Regions from separate parts of the Desulfovibrio oxyclinae DSM 11498 genome, predicted to be linked through region 3. Evidence: predicted binding sites of a transcription regulator. Region 3 holds the regulator's gene; each other region holds the start of a gene.

Region 1 (4,141 bases), on a different contig from region 3:
CCTCCCGCCGGCCATCATCAAGGCAGCCGTGGTCCCTTGCGGCCTGCATGGCCTGCTGCACGGCTACTTCCTTGTGTTTGGCCTCGATCATCAGGTCGAAGTCGAACGGTGCCGCATCGCAAAGCTCACGCACGTCGGCGGCTTCCACCGTATCTGCATGAGCGCCGTGTCGTGCGTCAGGGCGTCTTGAGGAAAGATGCAGCTTGGGCCTGCCGTCGGGCTCGCGCCATGTTTCACGGATTTGCGGCATGAGTTCGGGCAGCGGCGTCTCGCCGGGGTGAAAGCGGTGGTGGTGAATGTCGAAGACTGCGGGAACACCGCATCTGCGGCTGACGGTCAGGATATGTTCCGGCGTGAAGATGCGCTCGTCGTTCTCCAGCACCAGCCGGGAGCGTATGCGTTGCGGAAGGTTGTCCACTTCCCGGCTCAGTCGGTCCACGGCCTTGTCCATGTCACCGCAGCGACAGCCGCCGTGCAGAACAACCTTATGGGACGCGTCAAGGCCCATGAGCTCCAGCACCGTGCAGGAGTAGGCCAGCTCGGCAACGGTCTTCTGCACCACTTCGGGGTTTTCCGAATTCAGAACGTTGTACTGACCGGGGTGTAAAGAAAACCGAAAATCCTTGTTGCGATAGGTCTTCCCGAGATTCGCCAGACGATCCGCGACCATGGTTTGCCAGTCCAGATCCATATCAGGGTGCGAAGCAAATGGCACGAGGGATGAGCCGATGCGAAAAAGGCGCATCTGGTGGGCATCCATCCAGCCGAGGATGAATTCCATGTCATCAAGGTTGGTTCGGACGGTCCGGGAAAGTTTTTCCCGAGAAAGGTTGGCCAGTCGGAAACCGTGGTTGGTGGACCGCTTGCTGGAGTGCATGACGCAGGGAAAACCGATTCTTTCGATCATGACTGACCGTAGCAGATAATTTCACCCGTGGCATGTGCTAATTGATATAGGGGGGAGAGGGAAAGGGGCGGCCGGGGCCGCCCCTGGTGGTGCAGAGAGTGCTATTCCTGACGGAAGAGCTTTTTCCTGAAGCCGATGAGGCCGAGCAGGGGCAGTCCCATCAGCAGGAAGGTGGAGGGCTCGGGAACCGGAGCTACGCCAACGTTGTCCCAGTAGACATCGTAGGACTCGCCAAAGTTGTACGAGTTCAGGATGATGTTGCCGAGCAGTCCGTTCTGGGTATCGTCGGCAAAGGAGAGGGCGAGCGCGTCGTTGATGTAATAGTCCATGCTCGTGCCGGTGTACTTCATGGTAATGTCGTACCAGCGTCCGGTGTCGTTCGGAGCGACCATGTCGAGCCAGCCACCGACGATGTAGTCGAAAGCGTAGAAGCCGTCATCAATTTCACTGCCGGAACGCCATGCCACGATGGGGTAACCGGAAACTTCACCGAAATTGTCATAAGTGGTGCCCCAAATGCCGACGTTGGAGTCGCCCCATGCGGAGTCCACGAAAAGATCGGCGTTGATGGAATAGGAACCGACGGGCACGTTGAAGTCGCGCTTTTTGCCTTGGTAGTTGTAAAAGCTGTTGTCCTGCTGGTCGGCGCCGTCGATGCCGATGTGCAGACGGTTGTCCCCGTCGAATACGGCGGTTTCAAAAACCGAAGGCTCGAAGCGGTCGGTATACCAGCTGGAAAGATCGGGATCATCAAAAGTGAGAACTTCTGCGTTAGCGGCGTGAGCCGTCAGGGTGAAGATGGCAACGAAGCACATCAGGACAAAACGTTTCATGGAATAGCCTCCTTGTATTGTGAAAACAGAATGGCCGATATCAAAACCCGTGCCATGGTGTAAGTTGCTGAAAATGCGGATTAAAAATGCTGAACTTGGTTGACGGATGTTAGGAAAGCCGTCGGCTGTGTAAGGGATCTCGACAGGAAAAGTCTTTAATTCAAGCTCTTATAAGGAAGGTGTTGCAGCACGAACTGCCTTGGAGCTTCCAGCGACGGTTGTCGAAAATCCTATCTCAATATCTAGTGGTCAACAGCTTCGTGGTGAAGAGTTTGTCTGTTTCAGCTCTTCTTTATAGATGTTCTTCGGTGATGAAAGGAACAATCGCATTGCTATTGGTTTCATTCTTTTTGTCAGGCAATGCCGTGGGGCATGATCTTGAACGGTGTCCCTGTGTTTTTACAGGCGTAAGAGTTTGAAAAGGATGAAGTTATATCAGAGAATATGCCGGGCCATGCTCCGTCACAATACTGCTTGGTTTTTTATGAGCAGGGCGTTGGTGTTTCCAAGGACCTGAAAAAGGCCGAAGAATGGTACGCAAAAGCGGCAGCGCCAGGCTTTGCGGGGTAAAAGAAGTACTGAAGAGGATATTATAAAAGCTGCTAGCTTATGCGTTAGCGCAGAAAAAGGCGGTTGAAGGATTCCTTCAACCGCCTTTGATAATTCTGGTACCGAGGGAGAGACTCGAACTCTCAAGGGCCGAAGCCCGGCGGATTTTGAGTCCGCTGCGTCTACCAATTCCGCCACCCCGGCATGGATTGGTGGGTATTCATAGGCGAGCCCCGGCTCAAATGTCAATAAGCTTGTCTCTCGTGCGCCATGGTGATAGCCATGCTTCCTGCAAGGAGAGTGAAATGATACCAGTCGGATCTGTCGTCAACGCCGCGGCCATCGTCATCGGGTCGCTCATAGGATGCATGCTGCACAGCAGGTTCCCTGAGCGCATCAGAACCATTGTTTTTCAGGGCCTTGGCCTGTGCGTGCTGCTCATCGGGTTCCAGATGGCCTTCAAGGCGCAGAACATTCTGGTGGTGCTGTTCAGCATCCTGCTCGGCGGCATCATCGGCGAGCTCGTGCGTCTCGACACGCTGTTCGAGCGTCTCGGAAACGCCGTCAAAAAGCGCATCGGGTCGGCCAATCCCAAGTTTACGGAAGGGCTGGTTTCGGCTTCTCTCATCTTCTGCATCGGCGCGCTGGCCATCGTCGGGTCCATTGAGGAAGGCATCCGCAATAATCCGACCGTGCTTTACACCAAGTCCATTCTGGACGGGTTCGCCAGCATTGCGCTCGCCTCATCCTTCGGCTCCGGCGTGCTTTTTTCGGCAATCCCCGTGTTGCTGTATCAGGGTGGCATTACCATCGGCGCCGGCTACGTGGAAAGCTACCTCTCGCCGCTGATCATCGATCAGCTTTCTGCCACAGGCGGGCTGCTTATCGCGGGCATCGGCATCATCCTGTTGGAAATCAAGGACATCCGCATAGCGAACCTGCTGCCGTCGCTGGCGCTGGTTCCGATCCTGACGTGGGTCGCGGGGATGCTCCCCTCGCTGTAGCGCTAAAGGATGGGCGAAAGCAGGCGCGCCACTTTCACAAGAATTTTGAAGGCGGTGTGCGTGCGATCGTACTCGGCCGGGCCGGTCTCGACGCAGTTCTCGAAGTCCTTGCGGAACATGGATTCCACGTCCGCGCAAAAACTCTTGTCCTCCACCAGCATGGTTATTTCGAAGTTCAGGCGGAAGGAGCGGTTGTCCAGATTGGCCGTGCCGACTCCGGCCAGCCAGTCGTCGCATAGAAAAACCTTCTGATGCAGAAATCCGTCGCGGTAGCGGTAAACGCGGATGTTATCCATGTGCAACTCTTTGAGCGCCGCGAAGCCCGCCAACCAGACGATCTTGTGATCAGGCTTGCGCGGGATGAGCAGTCGCACGTCCACGCCGCGCAGGGCCGCGAGCTGAAGCGCCTTGGATACCGCCGAATCCGGCACGAAGTACGGGCTGGCGATCCAGATGCGTTTCTGGGCCGCGTTGATAGCCCGCACAAACATGAGCGAACACGATTCCCAGTCGTCCGCCGGGCTGGTGCCGACCGCCAGCACCTCGGCGTCGCCGCGCTTTTCGGGCGGCTCCCACGTGAGATGCAGAACCTTGCCGGTGGCCCAGTACCAGTCCTTGGCGTAACTCAGTTCCACCCCGAGCACCGCCGGTCCGGAGCAGCGCAGATGCGTGTCCCGCCAGCGGCCGATGGAGGGCTGCATCCCGATATACTCGTCTCCGACGTTGTGTCCGCCCACAAAGGCCGTATGGCCGTCCACCACCACGATCTTGCGGTGATTGCGGAAATTCAGCTGGAAGCGGTTGCCCCTGCCTCGCGTGGTCAGGAAGGGGTGCACGCGTACTCCGGC
Region 2 (4,141 bases), on a different contig from region 3:
ATACCGGAACGATAGTGCCGCCCGCAGACCCGGAAGCGCTGGCGCGGGCGATGGTGGAGCTGTCCCTGATGTCACCGGATTCCCGCGCGGAGTTGGGTGATGCCGCCCGGGCCTGGGTGGAAAGGAATTACGGGTTGGAATCCGTGACGAGTAAATATATTTCCTTTTTGGAGCAATTGCGGAAATAATACCTATACCTTGCACATCATGGCAGAGTGCGGTCATGATACATATCTGTCGATCACCATATAGGGAGTGAAGCATGACGTTTTTCGATTCCGAATATTTCCTCGGGAGTCTGGGCGGAGACAGCGAACTGGCAGCAGAGCTGCTGGACGCTTACCTTGAAGACAGCCCCAAGCGGCGCGACACGCTGGCGCAGGCCGTGGAGACTGGGGATATGGATGGGGCCGCCAAGGCCGCCCATTCCCTCAAGGGCATGTCCGGCGTTGTGCGCGCCACGCGCCTTTCCGAAATGGCTCTGTCCATCGAAATGGCTGCCAAGGAGGGGCGTGAGGATTATCTGCGCGAACAATTTGAACAGTTCGACTCGTCATTTGCCGACGCCATCGGCGAGATGAGGGATTTTCGCGGCTCCATCTAAAGCGGAGATGCCGGCAAAAAAAGGCCCCCGCACCTGTCGGTGCGGGGGCCTTTGCCGTTCTGGATGTCGAACCTAGTTGGATTCGGCTTCGGCGTCCTGCTCGGCTTCGGGCATGGCGTCGAAGTCGATCTGGACCTTGTTCATGCGCTCGGTGACTTCTTCGGTCACGTCGAGTTCCGGGGACATGGACAGCGCGGACTGCTTGGGCAGGATGATGTCGAGGCCCTTTTCCTGACGGTAGGCTTCCAGCTCCTTGACGAAGGCGTCATTGAGCTTGCCGAAGATGCGCTGCTGTTCCTTGCCCATGCTCTGCTGCAGCTTGCCCATGGCCTGCTTGTAGCGAGCGGTGGTTTCCTGATTTTCGTCAGCCTGCATGGCTTCGTAGGCTTCACGTGCTTCCGCCTGAAGGCCTTCGCCCTTCTTCTGCAGGTAGGCCATGGCTTCGGAAGTGGCGGAGTTGCTCTGGAATGCGACGGTCTCGTCCACAACGCCGATCTTCAGGCTGTCGGCCTTCTGCTGCTGGTTGCAGGCGGTGAGGCCGAGAAGGAGGACGAGGGCGCAGAGCGCGGATGCGAAACGTTTCATGTGCTAAAGCTCCAATGTTTGTTTTTTTGATGATTTCAATGGTCCGTCTACGCCCGGGCGAATCAAATGGCAACCCTGTCGAATCCTGCGCTTCGCAGCTCGGATCCGTCGGGGCCGAGAATCAGGCATTCGGTGCCGGGGCGTGACTTGACGAGTTGCAGGCCGTTTCTGGGGCCGAGGACATAGACCGCCGTCGAGAGCGCGTCGGCTTCGGCCGCGTTGCGTGCGATGACGGTGACCCCGGCCGCGGTCCGACAGGGATAGCCGGTTCGGGGATCCAGCAGGTGGGTGAAGCCGCCGGCCTCGGGCCGCAGCGATTCATAGCTGCCGGAGCTGGCCACTGCGCCGTTGCGAAGACGGGTGACCGCAGGATACTCGCTGCCGTCGGGCGACTGTACCGCCACTCGCCACGAGCGGTGCTCGGAGTCGGTTCTGGCCCGGATGTCGCCTCCGGCGTTGATGAGATGCGTGGATGCACCGAAGTCGCTCAGGACCTCGGACGCCCGGTCCACCAGCGCGCCCTTGGCGATGCCGTCGAGGGTTACCGCCATGTCGCAGCCAAGTGTCAGACGCTGGCCGGAAACGACGATGCGTTCGGCGTGCACCAGCTCAAGTGCCTGCGTGATCTGCTTGCGATCCGGCTCGACACCTCTGGCCGCTGCTTCGCGAAAAAGGGTCACCAGCGGGGTGACGGACGGGTCGAACGCGCCGCCCGTGGCCCGGTGCCAGTTGGCTGCCGCCTCCATCAGCGAGACCATCTGCGGTGGCGGGGAAGCGAGTTTTCCGTCGCGGTTGAGCACGGAAAGGGCGGAGGAGCGGTCATGCCCGTCGAAAACGGGCAACTCTCCACGGATGGCTTCAAAGGCTTTCCCGGCCGCCTCGTCGGCAAAGTCCGGAGATTCGTGGGCCACCGTTACGGTGACGAATGTTCCCATGAGCAGTGCCGTGCGGCTGTGCCGTTTCGTACCCGGTGCGGCAAATGCCGTTACGGGCAGGGAACCCGCGCCGAGGGTCAGACCCAGAATGCCAATGCTCCGGATCATGTCTCTGCGGGAAAGTGTGCGGGCCATTCGCTGCTCCCGTGCTTGGGGTTAAGAATCGTTTTCAGACTACGCAACTGGCGTGTTTTTGTCCAGACGACGAGGTTTTCAGGGGGTCTCTTCGTGCCGGGGCACGTTTTGCCCATTGCTCCGGGATGATAACCTGCCGGGATGAAATGTCAATCCCATGGCATGAGTGTTGCTAGATACTGGCACGGAGAATATCGGGAACGTTTTGCCCGGTTGGGGAACCGGGGAGTGCCCGCAGGAGGAAGTCATGGCATTCAGTTCAATGTATATAGGCGCCACCGGGGTGAAGGCGTACAGCGACGGCATGCAGGTCGTCGGCAACAACCTCGCCAACGTCAATACGGTCGGGTACCGCAAGGCGGATATCCATTTCAATTCGCTGATGTACTCCCAGATGGCAACTGGCAGCCACCGCTCGACGGGGGGCGTGATGGAGTCCAGCCAGATGGGCAAGGGCGTCGGCGTCGCGGCCGTGCTTGCGGACTTCAGACAGTCGGCTCTGGAAAGCTCCAATGAAGTCACCGACCTCGCCATTCAGGGCAAGGGATTTTTTGGCGTGGCCGACCCGGACAATTCGGGAGTCTTCTACACCCGTGCCGGAAATTTCCGGTTCGACCGTGAAGGATATCTCGTGAACCCGGCCGGATACCGCCTTCAGGGATACGGCGTGGACCGTGAGACCGGGCAGGCCAACGGCGCCATCGGCAGCGTACAACTGCCCATGGAGGACGTGGTGGTTGACGGCCAGAACATCCGCACGGTGGTCAGCCCGCCGCGCGCCACTTCCTCGGTCTCCATGATCACCAACCTCGACCGCACGAGCCCCGATTCCATTACCAGCAGTTCGAACCCGTTTTTCGCCATGCTCGGCAGTTATGATGCTTCGGACGAGGATCCGCTTGGACGCGCACCCTATACGTCCAGCATCAAGGTTTACGACGAAAACGGCGACCCGCATCAGCTTACGGTGTCCTTTGATCCCGTGAACGAGAACGGGGTTTCCAATGCTTCCGGCGGCAACACTTTCTGGGAATACGCCGTGACGGTTCCGGCTTCCGAGGACGGGCGTGCAGGCTTTCAGGGCACCTCGCAGGCCGGTTTGCTTGCGGTGGGTACTCTCAGCTTCGGCCCCGGCGGCAGCCTCGTGAACATGAGCGCCTATACGGCGGACGCTGCAGGCACCCTCAGCAACTGGGCCCCCGCAGACATGGGTTTGGTGCAGAGCAACGGTGTCCCAACGTTCGACGTGGCTTTCATTTCGTCAAACGGCAGCACCGCCGCGCAGACCGTGGGGCTGGACTTCGGGGTGAGCACCTCGACCCTGAACTGGTCAGGCGGCGCGAGCAACGCGGCCTTCGTGGGGAACAACGCCGCCGCACTGCCGGAAATGAGCGACACCTCTCTGGGCGTGAATAACACCAGCTCCTTCCCGGACGGGTCAAGAACCAAGTTCGCCACGCAGGACGGATACACGCAGGGCTACCTGCGCGATATCTCCATCAGCCGCGACGGATTCGTGGAAGGCAATTTTTCCAACGGGGAGACGGAACGGCTGGCACAGCTGACCCTGTATCGGTTCCAGAACGATTTCGGCCTGCGGCGCGAGGGGGGCAATCTGTTCTCCGCTTCGCAGGATGCGGGCACGATTCTGACCGGAACCCCTGACAGCGAGGCGTTCGGCACCACGAATCAGAACTCGCTGGAGATGTCCAACACGGACATGGCGCAGGAGTTCGCGGACATGATCCTGACCCAGCGTTCCTTCCAGAGCAACACCAAGGTCATCACCACCTCGGACTCCATCCTCAACACCACCATCAACATCAAGAAATAGCTCTTGAATCCGGTGGGCCGGGCGGGTATCTCCATGCACGGAGGTACC
Region 3 (4,141 bases):
ATGTCTGCCGCCGGTGCACCCGATGGCAATGGTTATTCTGTACCGCCCTTCGTCAGCATAGAGAGGCAGAATGTAGTCAATGAAGTCCCTGAACCGGCCAATGAACTCACTGCCCGGCTCCCTGCCGAGTACGAATTCAGCCACTTCGTCATCCTTGCCGGACCCCGCCTTGAGGTCGGCATCGAAGTAAGGATTGGGCAGAAAGCGCATATCGAACACCAGATCCGCTTCAATCGGCATTCCATACTTGAAACCGAAGGACAACACATGAACACGCATACCGCGGGCGGGTTCCTGTACTGTGGTCCACTTCTCCTGAATGACGCGGCGCAGATCATGCACCGAGTACTGTGTGGAGTCGATGGCCAGCGCAGCCTGCTGGCGGATCGGCGCGAGCAGATCACGTTCCTTTTCCAGAGCCTGTTCCAGGCCGAGGCTGGAACTCTCAAGAGGGTGCGGACGGCGAGTCATGGCGTAACGCGTCACGAGCGTTTCGAGCCGCGCTTCCACGAAAAAGATTTCGACACGGGCACCCATGTTGTCCATGGATTCCAACGCTTCATTCCACTCTTCGAGAAAATCGTCCTGCCGCAGATCGAGTCCAAGCACGAGTCCGCGCTGCCGGGGGTCGTCCTTCTGGCGGAAAAGCTCGGCCAGCTTAGGTGCCATGCTCACCGGCAGTCCGTCCACGCAAAAGAATCCAAGGTCTTCAAAAACCCGGATGGCGGTACTTTTACCCGCGCCCGAAAGACCGGTTACGATGATCACCGTAAAAGCATTGCGTGGAGTCATGGCCTGCTATGCGCTCTTGAGCAGTTTCCAGAGTTCATCCTGCCCTTCCGCTTCCATGAATGCCTTACGGAAGGAATCGTCCTTCAGGAGCCTTGAAATATGCGCAAGAATACGCAGATGCATCCCGGCAACCTGTTCCGGCGCGAGCACGAGAAAGAAAATGTGGCATGGCTTGAAATCGAGCGCCTCGAAATCAAGTCCGTCGCGGCTTCGGCCCGCCACCACCGCAATCTGGTCCAGAGAATCCAGCTTGCCGTGAGGTATGGCCACGCCGTCCCCGATGCCGGTAGTTCCGAGCTCCTCCCGTTCCTTGAGAACGCGCAGAACAAGGTCGGAATCCATTTCCGGGAAGCGTTCCTGCAGTGGAACGACAAGCTCTCCGAGGGCCCCGGCCTTGTCGGCCGAGGCCATGTCGGAGAGAATCAGGTCCTTATCAAGGTAATCACCAAGTTTCATTGATCAGAATCCGGGATCGATGAGGCCGAAGTCTCCGTTGTCGCGCTTGTAGATGACGTTGACGCCCTCGGTTTCGCTATTTCTGAAGACGAGAAACTCATGATCCATGGTGTCGAGCTGCATGGCAGCTTCGTCCACGGACATGGGCTTGGGCACATAGCTGTCCGTCCCCACGATGGTGGGTTCGGCGCGACGGTCATCACCGTAGTTCAGGTAGTTCATGCGAACTTCCCGCTCCTGGCGGACCTTTCTGGTCTTGCCCTTCATCTTCTCACGCTGCTTGCGAAGCTGCGCCTCAAGCTTGTCCAGCACCAGATCAATGGTGGCGTACATGTCCTCTGAGGCTTCGATAGCCGTCAGATGCACGGTGTCCGCATCCAGGATAACGTCCGCCTTGTGACGGAGCTTCTCCACCATGAGGTTCACCTGAAGATCCGCATTGTCGGTGTCCTTGAAGAACTTGCCGAGCTTGGCGAAGCGCTTGTTGGCGTAATCCCGCAGATGCTGAGACGGATCGAAGTTCTTGAAGGTGAAGCTGACATTCATGGTATACCCTCCTGGTTATTGGGTAATGACAAGCCTTTACTAAAAATAGCTCTTGCGCTTGGACGATGATGGAATCCCCATGGCGGACCGGTACTTTGCCACGGTCCTGCGGGCGATGTTCACATCCAAACGCTCCTTGAGTATCTCGCCGATCTTTTCGTCGCTGAGCGGTTTTTTCGGCTCCTCCTCGCTTATGAGTTTTTTTATGAGCGCCTTGACGCTTTCCGACCCGACCTGCGAACCGTCGCCGAGGTCGAGAGCACTGTTGAAAAAGAATTTGAGCTCGAAAATACCGTGCGGAGTGGACACGTACTTGCTCGTGGTGATGCGGCTGACCGTGGACTCATGCATGTTGATGTCCTCGGCCACTTCCTTGAGGATCAGCGGCTTGAGCTTGGTCACGCCCTCCTCGAAGAACTCGCGCTGGAACTTCACAATGCTCTCCATGACCTTGTAGAGCGTGCGCTGACGCTGATACAGACTCTTCATCAGCCACGCGGCGGAGCTCATCTTGTCACGGAAATATTCCTTGTCCAGGTCCGCCCTGCCCTGCACCGTATCGGCGAGGAACTGGTTCATCTGCAGACGCGGCAGACCATCCTCGTTGAGCACGATCACAAAGTCGTCCCCGTAGCTGTATACATACACGTCGGGGCTGACGTAATGCGGCTCCGTACTGGAAAAATTGGCTCCGGGCATAGGGTCGAGCTTCTGAAGCTCTTCAAGGTACCCCTTGAGCTCTTCCAGAGAAATCTTGAACTTGCGGGCCAGCGGCTTGAAGCGGTTCTTTTCGATGTCTTCAAGGTGCTCGGTGACTATCGAAACGAGGATGGGATCGTCGATGCCAAGCATCTCCATCTGGACGAGCAGACATTCCCGCGGCGTACGGGATGCAACTCCCACCGGATCAAGGCGCTGAATGCGCTTGACGACCGACTCGACAAGCTCCCCATCAACACCGGGAATCATCTCGCAAAGCTCTTCCATGCTGGCATGAAGATAGCCGTTGGAGTCGAGATTGCCTATGATAACGTCAGTGATTGCGACTTCCTGATCCGTGAAGTCGGAGAGACGGATCTGCCAGCCGAGGTGCCCTTCAAGGGATGGCTTGGAGGCAAGACGGGCTTCGAACGTCAGGCCCTCTTCAGGGGACTCGTACTCACGAACCTGCGACTGCTTGGACGAGCTTGAGAATTCTCCCATGTAGTTGTCCCAGTCCGCATCGCGCATGACGGATTCATCGGTGCCCTCACCCGCTTCCTTGAGCGTGTCGGACTCCTTTTCGGGCGCCTCCTGAACCGCCTCGTTCTCGGACTCCTCCAGGAACGGGTTTTCAAGAAGCTCCTGCTGAACCGTTTCAACCAGCTCAAGGCGCGACATCTGCAGCAGCTTGATTGCCTGCTGCAACTGTGGCGTCATGACCAGCTGCTGCGTCAGCTTGAGTTGTTGCCTGAGTTCAAGCCCCATACGGTTTCTCTATTCGTGCGGGCGTCCCACCCGGTTCTCGACATAAATTGGTCATTTGATTCGGGCACACAGCCCGAATCTCTTGTGTAAGAGTATGCCACATGCTTTCGGCTACCGCAAGAAAGACCGGATAACCAACCGCAAATGTTGATTTTACATACGCAATACAATGAGCATGAAAAAACTGTACCAACCTTCCGGGCGACTGTAAACGACCAAAGGGTGGAACTCTTGAAAAAAGCTAGAGCGAGAAGTCTTCGCCCAGATAAATCTGGCGGGCCCGAGAGCTCTGGACGATGTCGGCGGGGGTGCCGTCGAGGATGATGGTGCCCTCGTACACGAGGTAGGCACGGTCGCAGATATTCAGGGTCTCCCGGACGTTGTGGTCGGAGATGAGAATACCGATACCCATGCTCTTGAGCACGGAGATGATCTCCTGAATGTCGATGACCGCGATGGGGTCGATGCCGGCGAACGGTTCGTCGAGCAGAATGAAGTCCGGGCTCATGATGAGCGCGCGGGCGATCTCAAGCCTTCTCCGTTCGCCGCCGGAAAGGTACATGGATGCCTGATCGGCCAGCTTGGTAATGGAAAACATATCCATGAGCTCGTCTGCACGCTCGCGCTGCTGGCGAGGCGTCATGTCGGTCTGCTCAAGGATTATCTGGAGGTTCTGGCGAACCGTCAGTTTGCGGAAGATGGAACTTTCCTGCGGCAGATAGCTCACGCCCAGACGGGCCCGTTCGTGCAACGGCAGGTCGGTGATATTTCTGCCGTTGAGATAAACGTCACCGGAGTACGGTTTGACGATCCCGGCCAGCATGTAGAACGTCGTGGTCTTGCCCGCGCCGTTGGGGCCGAGCAGCCCCACGACTTCCTC

The links. The regulator sigma-54, encoded in region 3, starts transcription at its own class of promoters, with help from an activator protein. The targets are predictions, from matches to a motif close to CTGGCACGGNNNNTGCTT.
Region 1: the regulator sigma-54 is predicted to act here: its motif matches at 1,779-1,796, upstream of B149_RS0106950 (PEP-CTERM sorting domain-containing protein).
Region 2: the regulator sigma-54 is predicted to act here: its motif matches at 2,417-2,434, upstream of B149_RS0114435 (flagellar hook protein FlgE).

The regions. Positions count from the first base shown of each region.
Region 1 is NZ_AQXE01000005.1:122,759-126,899, forward strand. It holds gene uvsE (UV DNA damage repair endonuclease UvsE) at 1-907, opposite strand, end outside; gene B149_RS0106950 (PEP-CTERM sorting domain-containing protein) at 1,009-1,740, opposite strand; tRNA gene B149_RS0106955 (tRNA-Leu) at 2,407-2,493, opposite strand; gene B149_RS0106960 (DUF554 domain-containing protein) at 2,595-3,293, shown strand; gene cls (cardiolipin synthase) at 3,296-4,141, opposite strand, start outside.
Region 2 is NZ_AQXE01000015.1:22,455-26,595, forward strand. It holds gene B149_RS0114415 (glycosyltransferase family 4 protein) at 1-188, shown strand, start outside; gene B149_RS17425 (Hpt domain-containing protein) at 263-604, shown strand; gene B149_RS17430 (OmpH/Skp family outer membrane protein) at 677-1,189, opposite strand; gene B149_RS17435 (FAD:protein FMN transferase) at 1,252-2,259, opposite strand; gene B149_RS0114435 (flagellar hook protein FlgE) at 2,507-4,093, shown strand.
Region 3 is NZ_AQXE01000010.1:99,245-103,385, forward strand. It holds gene rapZ (RNase adapter RapZ) at 1-792, opposite strand, end outside; gene B149_RS0111925 (PTS sugar transporter subunit IIA) at 799-1,248, opposite strand; gene hpf (ribosome hibernation-promoting factor, HPF/YfiA family) at 1,252-1,794, opposite strand; gene rpoN (RNA polymerase factor sigma-54) at 1,834-3,261, opposite strand; gene lptB (LPS export ABC transporter ATP-binding protein) at 3,503-4,141, opposite strand, start outside.